DNA from 2 places in the Bradyrhizobium sp. USDA 4541 genome. Region 1 is predicted to be linked to the other one. Evidence: riboswitches for the same ligand, from Rfam matches in the RefSeq annotation. Region 1 holds a riboswitch; the other holds the start of a gene.
The links. A riboswitch is a leader RNA that binds a small molecule or an ion and turns the genes downstream of it on or off. The one in region 1 is predicted to bind cobalamin.
Positions count from the first base shown of each region.

Region 2: another riboswitch for cobalamin. It lies ahead of J2R80_RS11335 (TonB-dependent receptor); the one in region 1 lies ahead of J2R80_RS08855 (TonB-dependent receptor).

Region 1 covers NZ_JALJZF010000001.1:1,914,961-1,919,169, reverse strand. Annotated here, with positions in the region: gene J2R80_RS08865 (ABC transporter ATP-binding protein) at 1-205, opposite strand, end outside; gene J2R80_RS08860 (iron ABC transporter permease) at 202-1,245, opposite strand; cobalamin riboswitch at 1,358-1,556, shown strand; gene J2R80_RS08855 (TonB-dependent receptor) at 1,665-3,947, shown strand; gene J2R80_RS08850 (hypothetical protein) at 4,059-4,209, shown strand, end outside.
Region 2 covers NZ_JALJZF010000001.1:2,431,178-2,435,386, forward strand. Annotated here, with positions in the region: gene J2R80_RS11325 (GTP-binding protein) at 1-637, shown strand, start outside; gene J2R80_RS11330 (IS5 family transposase) at 767-1,603, opposite strand; cobalamin riboswitch at 1,801-1,997, shown strand; gene J2R80_RS11335 (TonB-dependent receptor) at 2,105-4,209, shown strand, end outside.

The DNA.
Region 1 (4,209 bases):
GCGACGCCAGCGGATCGCCGCCGATCCGGATCTCGCCGCCCGACGAAATCAGCCCGGCCAGTGCACGCAGCAGCGTGGTCTTGCCGGCGCCGTTCGGGCCGACCAGCGCGACCAGATGGCCCGACGGCAGCGACAGCGAGACATCGTGCAGCACCTTGCGGCTGCCGAGCGAGGCATTGAGCGCCGCGGCGGAGAGCAGCGTCATGCCACGCCTCCGCCGAGCGCGCGGCGCTCGCGCATGATCAGATAGAGGAAGAACGGCACGCCGATGATCGAGGTCAGCACGCCGACCTTGATGTCCGAGGTTGAAGGAATGATGCGCACCGCGATGTCGGCGGCGAGCAGCAGCGCCGAGCCGGTGAGCGCGCTCGGCACCAAGAGCCGCGCCGGATCGTGACCGATCACGGGACGCATCAGATGCGGCGCGACGAGGCCGATGAAACCGATCGTGCCGGTGACTGCGACCGCGCCGCCGACGCCGAGCGCCACGCCCGTGATCACGAAGAGCCGCAACCGCCCGACGTCGACGCCGAGGCTCTGCGCCGCCTCCTCGCCAAGCGTCAGCGCGCGGAAGGCGCTCGCCTGGCTGAGCAGGATGGCGGCGCCCGCGACGATGAAGGGCAGCGCCAGCGCCACGTGCTGGAAGCTGCGGTCCTCCAGCGAGCCGAGCAGCCAGAACGCGATCTCCAGCACCACAAACGGATTGCTCGAGAGATTCATCACCAGTGCGGTCGCGGCTCCCGCAAAGCTCGAGATCGCGAGCCCAGCGAGGATCAGGATCAACAGCCCGGCATTGCGGCCGGCGATCGCAAGCAGCGCGAACACCGAGCCGAACGCGGCGATGATCGCCACCACCGGCAGCGCGTAGGAGCGCACATCGGCGAGGCCCAGCGCGATCACCAGCACCGCGCCGAACGCCGCCGATTGCGGCGCGCCGAATAGCGACGGCGAGGCCAGCGGATTGCGCAGCAGCCCTTGCAGCGCCGCACCGGACAGCCCGAGAATGCCGCCGATCGCAAATGCCAGGATGGTGCGCGGCAGGCGGATCTCGCGCACGATCACCTGCGCCACATCGCTGCTGCCGCCGAACAGCGCCTCGACCACCGCGAGCGGCGACAGCCGCACCGGCCCGATGCCGAGCGAGAGCACGCACAACAGGACCACGAGCGCGAGCAGCGCCGCCGTGGCGCCCCACCGGCGCCGCGCCGCGACCTCGGCCGCCAAGGCAAAATCCTGCACGCTCATCGGATCCATGCTCTTACAGCGATCGCCGTGGCAGACAAGCGACACTCGACAAAAACCGTGGCCGCGCGGCCGCCGCCCGACTTCCGCCGGATTGACTTTGCTACCCGGCCGAACCCTAGATGAACATGACGGTTCTTTCATGAGATGAAAAGGGAATGCGGTACGGGGAAACTTCCCCAACGCCGCGGCTGCCCCCGCAACTGTATGCGGTGAATCCTTCGTCACAGGCCACTGGGAATCTCGGTCCTGGGAAGGCGACGAAGGGTAACGACCCGCGAGCCAGGAGACCTGCCGTCAGCCGTGGTCACACGCGATGCTGCCGGTCGGGGAGTACAGGCATGAGCTTCACCTGATGCTGTGAGCACGATGGTGAGACTGGTTCGCGGTGACGTGCCACTGACGTTGCCGAGGCCTTGCTTATGTTCTCCTTCCCTTTCCATCGGCGGCGCCGCGCGCTTCTGCTCGCGTCGACGATGATCGCGCCGGCGACGATGCTCGCGCCGGCATTCCTTGTCTCCGCAGCGCGGGCGCAGGAGGCACCCGCTCCCGATCAGCTGCCGGCGATCGAAGTCACCAAGCCGGGCGACCAGAACGTCACGCGCGCCAGGCCGGCCGCTGACGAAGCGCCGGCGCCGCGACGCCCGGCGCCGGGCACCTCGCAAGGCAACAATACAGGCAGCGGAGCCGGATCGGGCACGATAGGGACCGGTGTGGCCACCGGAACGGGCGGCACCGGCGGCCGCCAGTTCGCCGGCATTGTCGGCACCTCCTCGGCCGTGATCACCGCCGACGACATCGCGCATTCGCCGGTGCAGTCGTTACCCGAGATCCTCGCGCAGGTGCCGGGCGTGCAGCTGCAAACGCCCTATGGCGGACCGAACGGCGCCAAGACGTCGGTCGACCTGCGCGGCTTCGGCGCATTCGCGACCGACAATACGCTGTTCCTGCTCAACGGCCGCCGCCTCAACGACGTCGACAAGGCCGGCTTCGACCTCACCACGATTCCGCTCGATTCGATCGAGCGCATCGAGATCACGCGCGGCAACAGCGGCGCGGTGCTTTACGGCGACAATGCGGTGGGCGGCGTCGTCAACATCATCACCAAGACCGGCGTCGGCGGCCCGCCGACGACGATGCGGGCCGAGGCCGGAGCTGGCTCGTTCAACACCCGCATGGCCGCGGTCTCCGCAGCGCTCAATTCCGGACCGTGGTCCACCTCGTTCTACGGCAATGGCATCAAGTCCGACGGCTACCGCGTCAACAATGCGCTCGACCAGCGCAACGCCGTCGGCAACATCAACTACACGACGCCTGATCTCACCGCCTTCCTGACCGTCACCGGCAGCGACCAGAAGCTCGGCCTACCCGGCGGACGGCTGGTCGATCCGTCGATCGGCGTGAACGAGCTGCTCACCGATCGCCGCGGCGCCGCGACGCCCTTCGACTATGCCAACCAGCAGACCGCCAGCGTCACCGCCGGCTTCACCAAGACGCTGATGAACGGCGTCGACCTCATCGTCGACGGCGGCTGGCGGCAGCGCGAGACGCAGAGCGGCTTCTTCGGCACGATGCCGACCATCAGCTTCGCTTCGACCTACAATGATGCCGCGCTGCAGACCTGGTCGCTGACGCCGCGGCTCAGCGTCAAGAATGTGATGCTGGGCGTGCCGTCGACGATCCTGACCGGCATCGACTATTACGATTCGAGCTTCCGCGAGGCGCGCGGCGCCTATCAGGGCGTCGACCCGTTCCACATCTACAATATCGAGCAGCAGAGCGTGGCCGGCTATTGGCAACATACGCTGGGCCTGTTGCCAACGACCGACATCTCCTACGGCGCGCGCGTCCAGAATACCAGCATCTCGGCGCGCGATCGCTACGACCCGAATGCGCCATTCGCGTTCGACACGCAGGCGGCACCGCTCGACAGCAACGAGACGCAATACGCCCTGCATGTCGGCGCCGAGCATCGCCTGACCGACACCTTCTCGGTGTTCGGCCGCGCGGCGCGCGCGTTCCGCACGCCCGATGTCGACGAGCGCGTCGCATCCGGACCGTCGTTCGATCCGCTGACCTTCGCCCCGATCCCGCAGAATTTCCAGCTCAAGACCCAGACCTCGCAGGATGTCGAGGGCGGCTTCCGGGTCAAGACCAACCTGTTTCAGGTCCAGACCAGCGTCTATCTGATGGATCTCGAGAACGAGATCCATTTCAACCCGGTGCTGTTCTTCAACACCAACCTCGACCCCACCCGCCGCTATGGCTCGGAAACCAGTGCCTCGCTCAAGTTCAGCGATACGGTGACCCTGCGCGGCGGCATGGCGATCACCCGCGCGGTGTTCCGCGAAGGCATCTGGACCGGCAACGACGTGCCGCTGGTGTCGCGCTACACCGGCAATCTCGGCGTCACCTGGAATATCTGGCAGAACTATCTGGTGCTCGACGCCACGGTGCGGGCCTGGAGCTCGCGCATCATGGACAACGATCAGGCCAACACCCAGAGCCGGATTCCCGGCAACGCCACCGCCGATATCAAGCTGAGCGGGCAAGTTGACCGCTTCTTCTGGTCACTGAGCGTGAACAACCTGTTCAACGCGCTCTATTACGACTACGCCATCGCGAGCACGTTCACCGAAGGCCGCTTCTCGGCCTATCCGCTGCCCGGCCGCACCTACATGGTAAAGGCCGGCGCGACGTTTTAGAGCGTGAACCGGTGGGGCGGGTCTGCCCCGCGCACCGTCTCCGAACATTACAAACGCACCGAAACTGGGGTAGAGTTCCGGCAGCTGATTTGACCCGCGCAGGGGAAACGCATGGCCAAGGCCGGGAAGCAGACCAAGGGCGGCACGAAGATCAAGGACAAGACCGACGACAAGTCGAAGAAGCCTCCGCCACCCGCAGCGTTGCAGGACGACGAGTACTATGAGGACGGCGACATCGCCACGCCGAAGCTCGACCGCTACG
Region 2 (4,209 bases), 520 kb from region 1:
TCCCGCCGACATCATCCGCAACCTGATGGATCCCGTGATCTGGAAGGAGGCGCCGCTGGAGACCGTGCTGTGCGTGGTCGACGCGACGCAGCCTGCGGCGATGCTGAACGATGCGCTGCTGCGCTCGCAGCTCCGGGCGGCGGATGTGGTGGCGCTGAGCAAGGTCGATCTGACTGACGCCGCTGCGTGCGCCGCGATCCGCGACGCCGTGCGCGCGGTGCGTCCGGCGGCCGTGGTGGTGGATGCCTTGCATGGCGAGGTGCCGGCCGCGCTGCTGTTCCCGGCGGACCTCGATCATGTGCCGGCTCCGCGCGAGACCGCGCCGCGACGGCCGGCGTCCGATCGCTTCGAGACGCTGAGCTGGACCTCGGAGTGGCCCGTCGTGCTGCCGCGCTTGCAGCAGGCGATCGGCAGACTGGCGCCGAAGCTGGCGCGGGCGAAGGGATTGTTCGAGACGGTGGAGCAGCCCGGGCGGCTGACCGTGTTTCAACTCGCCGGCGGCCGCGCGACCTTGGCTGCGGGCGGCGTGCCGTCGCCCGGCGTGCCGCGCACGCGCATCGTGTTCATCGCCGAGATGGGTGCGCTGTCGCGCGCGGAGATTGATGAGGTGATGCAGGGATGCGTCGAGGCTCAGTGACGCGAACCTACGTTTCCCGTCATACTGAGGTGCGAGGGAAGCAGCGTCTCGAAGGATGAATCGGCCACCAGCCGGGCCGTGCATCCTTCGAGACGCGCGTGCCGCGCTCCTCAGAGTCTGACTCATAAATCACCCAACCTTAGCTGCAGCCGCGAGTCTGCGGGTCAGGAGCCTGATGTGTGCAATCAGCAGCCAGGCAGCTTCGGTTGCCACCGTCGCCTCGAAGTCCTTGGCGAGGCGGCGGCATCTGCCGAACCAAGCGAATGTGCGTTCAACCACCCACCGCCTCGGCAGAAGCTGGAAGCCTTTGACGCCTTGGGGCCGCTCGACGATCTCGACAGTCCATGGACCGCAGTCTGAGAGCGCGTCGAGGAGTTGATTTCCGCGGTAGATCCGGTCGGCAAAGACGTGGCGCAGCCGGGGGAAGTTCATCCGCACGTTCTTCAGCAGCGGTACGGCGCCATGGCAGTCCTGAACGTTGGCCGGATGAACATGAACCCCGAGGAGGAGGCCATTGGTATCCGTCACGATGTGCCGCTTGCGGCCGTAGATGCGCTTGCCTGCATCGTAGCCGCGCGGTCCGCCAGCTTGCGTGGTTGGCGCACTTTGACTGTCGATCACGGCTGCCGTCGGCTTCGGTGTCCGTCCAAGCTTTTTTCGCGCCCGGCGGACAAGCACGCTGACAATCCTCTGCCACCGGCCTGTATCCCGCCATCTATAAAAATAGCCCTGCACCGTCGAATAGGGCGGGAACTCCTGCGGCAACGCCCGCCACTGGCAGCCGGTCGAAACGATATAGAGGATCGCTTCGATCACACGACGCAGCTCCGTCTTACGCGGCCGGCCGCGCCGGTTCGCTCGCGGCAACAGGCGTCTGATCACCGCCCACTCCGCATCGGTCATATCGCTTGCATAACGCAGATCGTCCCGCCGATATTGCTCCCGAGTGATCTTGGTCCAGGGCATCGTGCTCTCCCTCGAATCTTTGCAAATCCGATGGAATCACACCCCACTGAGATCACTCACCCATTTTTCAGTCAGGCTCTCAGGATGACGGGTTGCTTTTCGGCGTCAGCCCTCGACGTCGCTGTGTCATCGCCGCAGCATCACCCGCAAAGCAGGTCTGCGACAATCGCATCGAATTGACAGCTCTGCAGCCAGCACCTATCGTTTTTGCCGACGGTTCCCTTCGGGGATCAAAAGGGAATGCGGTGCGAGGGTAACCCCAATGCCGCAGCTGTCCCCGCAACTGTAAACGGCGAGCCTTTCGTCAATTTGCCACTGGGCCATCAGGCCCGGGAAGGCGTCGACAGGCGATGACCCGTGAGCCAGGAGACCTGCCGTCAGTCGTGGTCACACGCGAGCACATCGGGCGGGGGCGTCCTGGTGGGATCGGAGCACTGCCTTTTTTGGCAATGCGCCAGTCCACGTTCGCGGTGACGTGCCACGTTACCGCGAGTCCTTTTCATGTCTCCGTCCTCTCCCGTTGCGCGCAAATGGCGCCTCGGTCTTCTCTGCTCCCTGTCATCATTGTTGTTGCCGGTCGAAGGCTCGGCACAAACGCCGCCACCAACCAGACTCGATCCGATTGAGGTCGCGCCTTCCGCTGCGGCAAAGCCGAAGCCTGCGGCGCGCAGCCGTGACATGACCGCTGCGGCGCGGCCACGGCCGAGGCCTGCAACAGCCGGCAACGCCCCGCGCGTCGCGGCGTCGGGCGTACCGGGATCGGCATCGCCGACGCTCAATGCCACCACGCAGGGCGGCACCGGCAGTCGTCTCAACCTGACGCCGCTGCAGACGCCGGCAAGCGTCGAGATCATCACGGCGCAGACCATCGCCGAACGCGGCCAGCATAATGTGCTCGATGCCGTCACCCAGGATGCGGCCGGGTTCGTCGCAACGCCGGCACCCGGCAACGGCGGCCTGTCGTTCAGCACCCGCGGCTTTGCCGGCAGCAACTCGGTGATGACGCTGTATGACGGCACGCGCTTCTATATCGGTTCCGGCACGCTAACGTTCCCCTACGACACCTGGTCGACGCAACGCATCGAAGTGCTGCGCGGTCCGGCCTCGGTGCTGTACGGCGAAGGCGCGATCGGCGGCGTCATCAATGTGATCCCGAAGAAACCGCTCAATACGCCCACTAACGAGGCCGAGGTTTCGCTCGACAGCAACATGACGCGGCGGCTCTCGGTGGACAGCACCGGTCCGATCAATCCCAATGTGTCGTACCGCGTCAATGCCACAGGCAACATGTCGGACGGCTGGGTCGATCGCGACAAGACCTCGAACGCGATGGTCTCCGCTGCCGTGCGGGTGCAGGCGTCGGACAATCTCGCCTTCACGCTGTCGGAAGACTACGGCGACCGCAGCCCGTCGCGCTATTTCGGCACGCCGCTGATCAACGGCTCGATCCAGGACGCGCTGCGCTTCAAGAACTACAATGCAGCGGACAGCGCGATCCGCTATCAGGACAGCTGGACCCGGTTCAAGACCGAGTGGGACGTCGCCGACGGCATCAAGGTCAACAACACGCTGTATTACCTGACCAGCGAGCGGCACTGGCGCGACATCGAGAACTACACCTGGAATCCGAAGACCCAGCTGATCGATCGCACGAGCTATATCGAGATCTTCCACGACCAGAAGCAGCTCGGCAACCGGATGGATACGACCTTCAGCGGCCACGTGTTCGGCCTTGCGAACCAGGTCGTCGCCGGGTTCGACGTCAACCGGATCGACTTCACCCATACCAACAACTCGCCCTATGGCGGCGCGTCGTCGGTCAATCCTTATGTGTTCGATCCCGGATCGTTCTTCGCCACGACGACGGCGACCACGCGGGGCTTCAACGCGATCGTCAATCAATACGCGCTGTTCGCCGAGGATCGGCTCTCGCTGAACGATCAGTTGTCGCTGGTGACCGGGGTCAGGTATGATCGCCCCGAAGTGGACCGCACCGACTACAAGACGCCGGCAAACAGTTTTGAGACGACGCTATCGGGCACCAGCTGGCGCGCGGGCCTCGTTTACGAGCCGATCAAGAACCTCGCGTTCTATGGCCAGTACGCGGTCGGCGTCGATCCGGTCAGCAATCTGATCTCACTGTCGACCACGCAGAAGACATTCCAGCTTGCGACCGGCAAGCAGACCGAGATCGGGGTCAAGCAGTCGTTCTGGGGCGGCCGCGGCGAGTGGACGCTGGCTGCCTACGAGATCGTCAAGACCGGGCTCACGATTCCCGATCCCGGCAACCCTACCGGCGGCGTGGCATTGCAGATCGGCCAGCAATCATCCCGCGGGGTCGAAGGATCGATCGGGCTCGCGCTGAACGACGGCTGGCGCGTCGACGCCAATCTTGCGCTGTTGCGCGCCAGATACGACAACAACAGCCAGGTGGTCGGCGGCAAGATCGTCAGCTTCAACGGCAATGTCCCGGTCAACGTGCCGCAGCAGGTCTCGAATGTCTGGCTGACCTGGGATTTCGCGCCCAACTGGTCGGTCTATGGCGGCGTGCAGATCGTCGGTGCGATGTACTCCGATCTTGCCAACACTCAGCTGCGTCCGGGCTA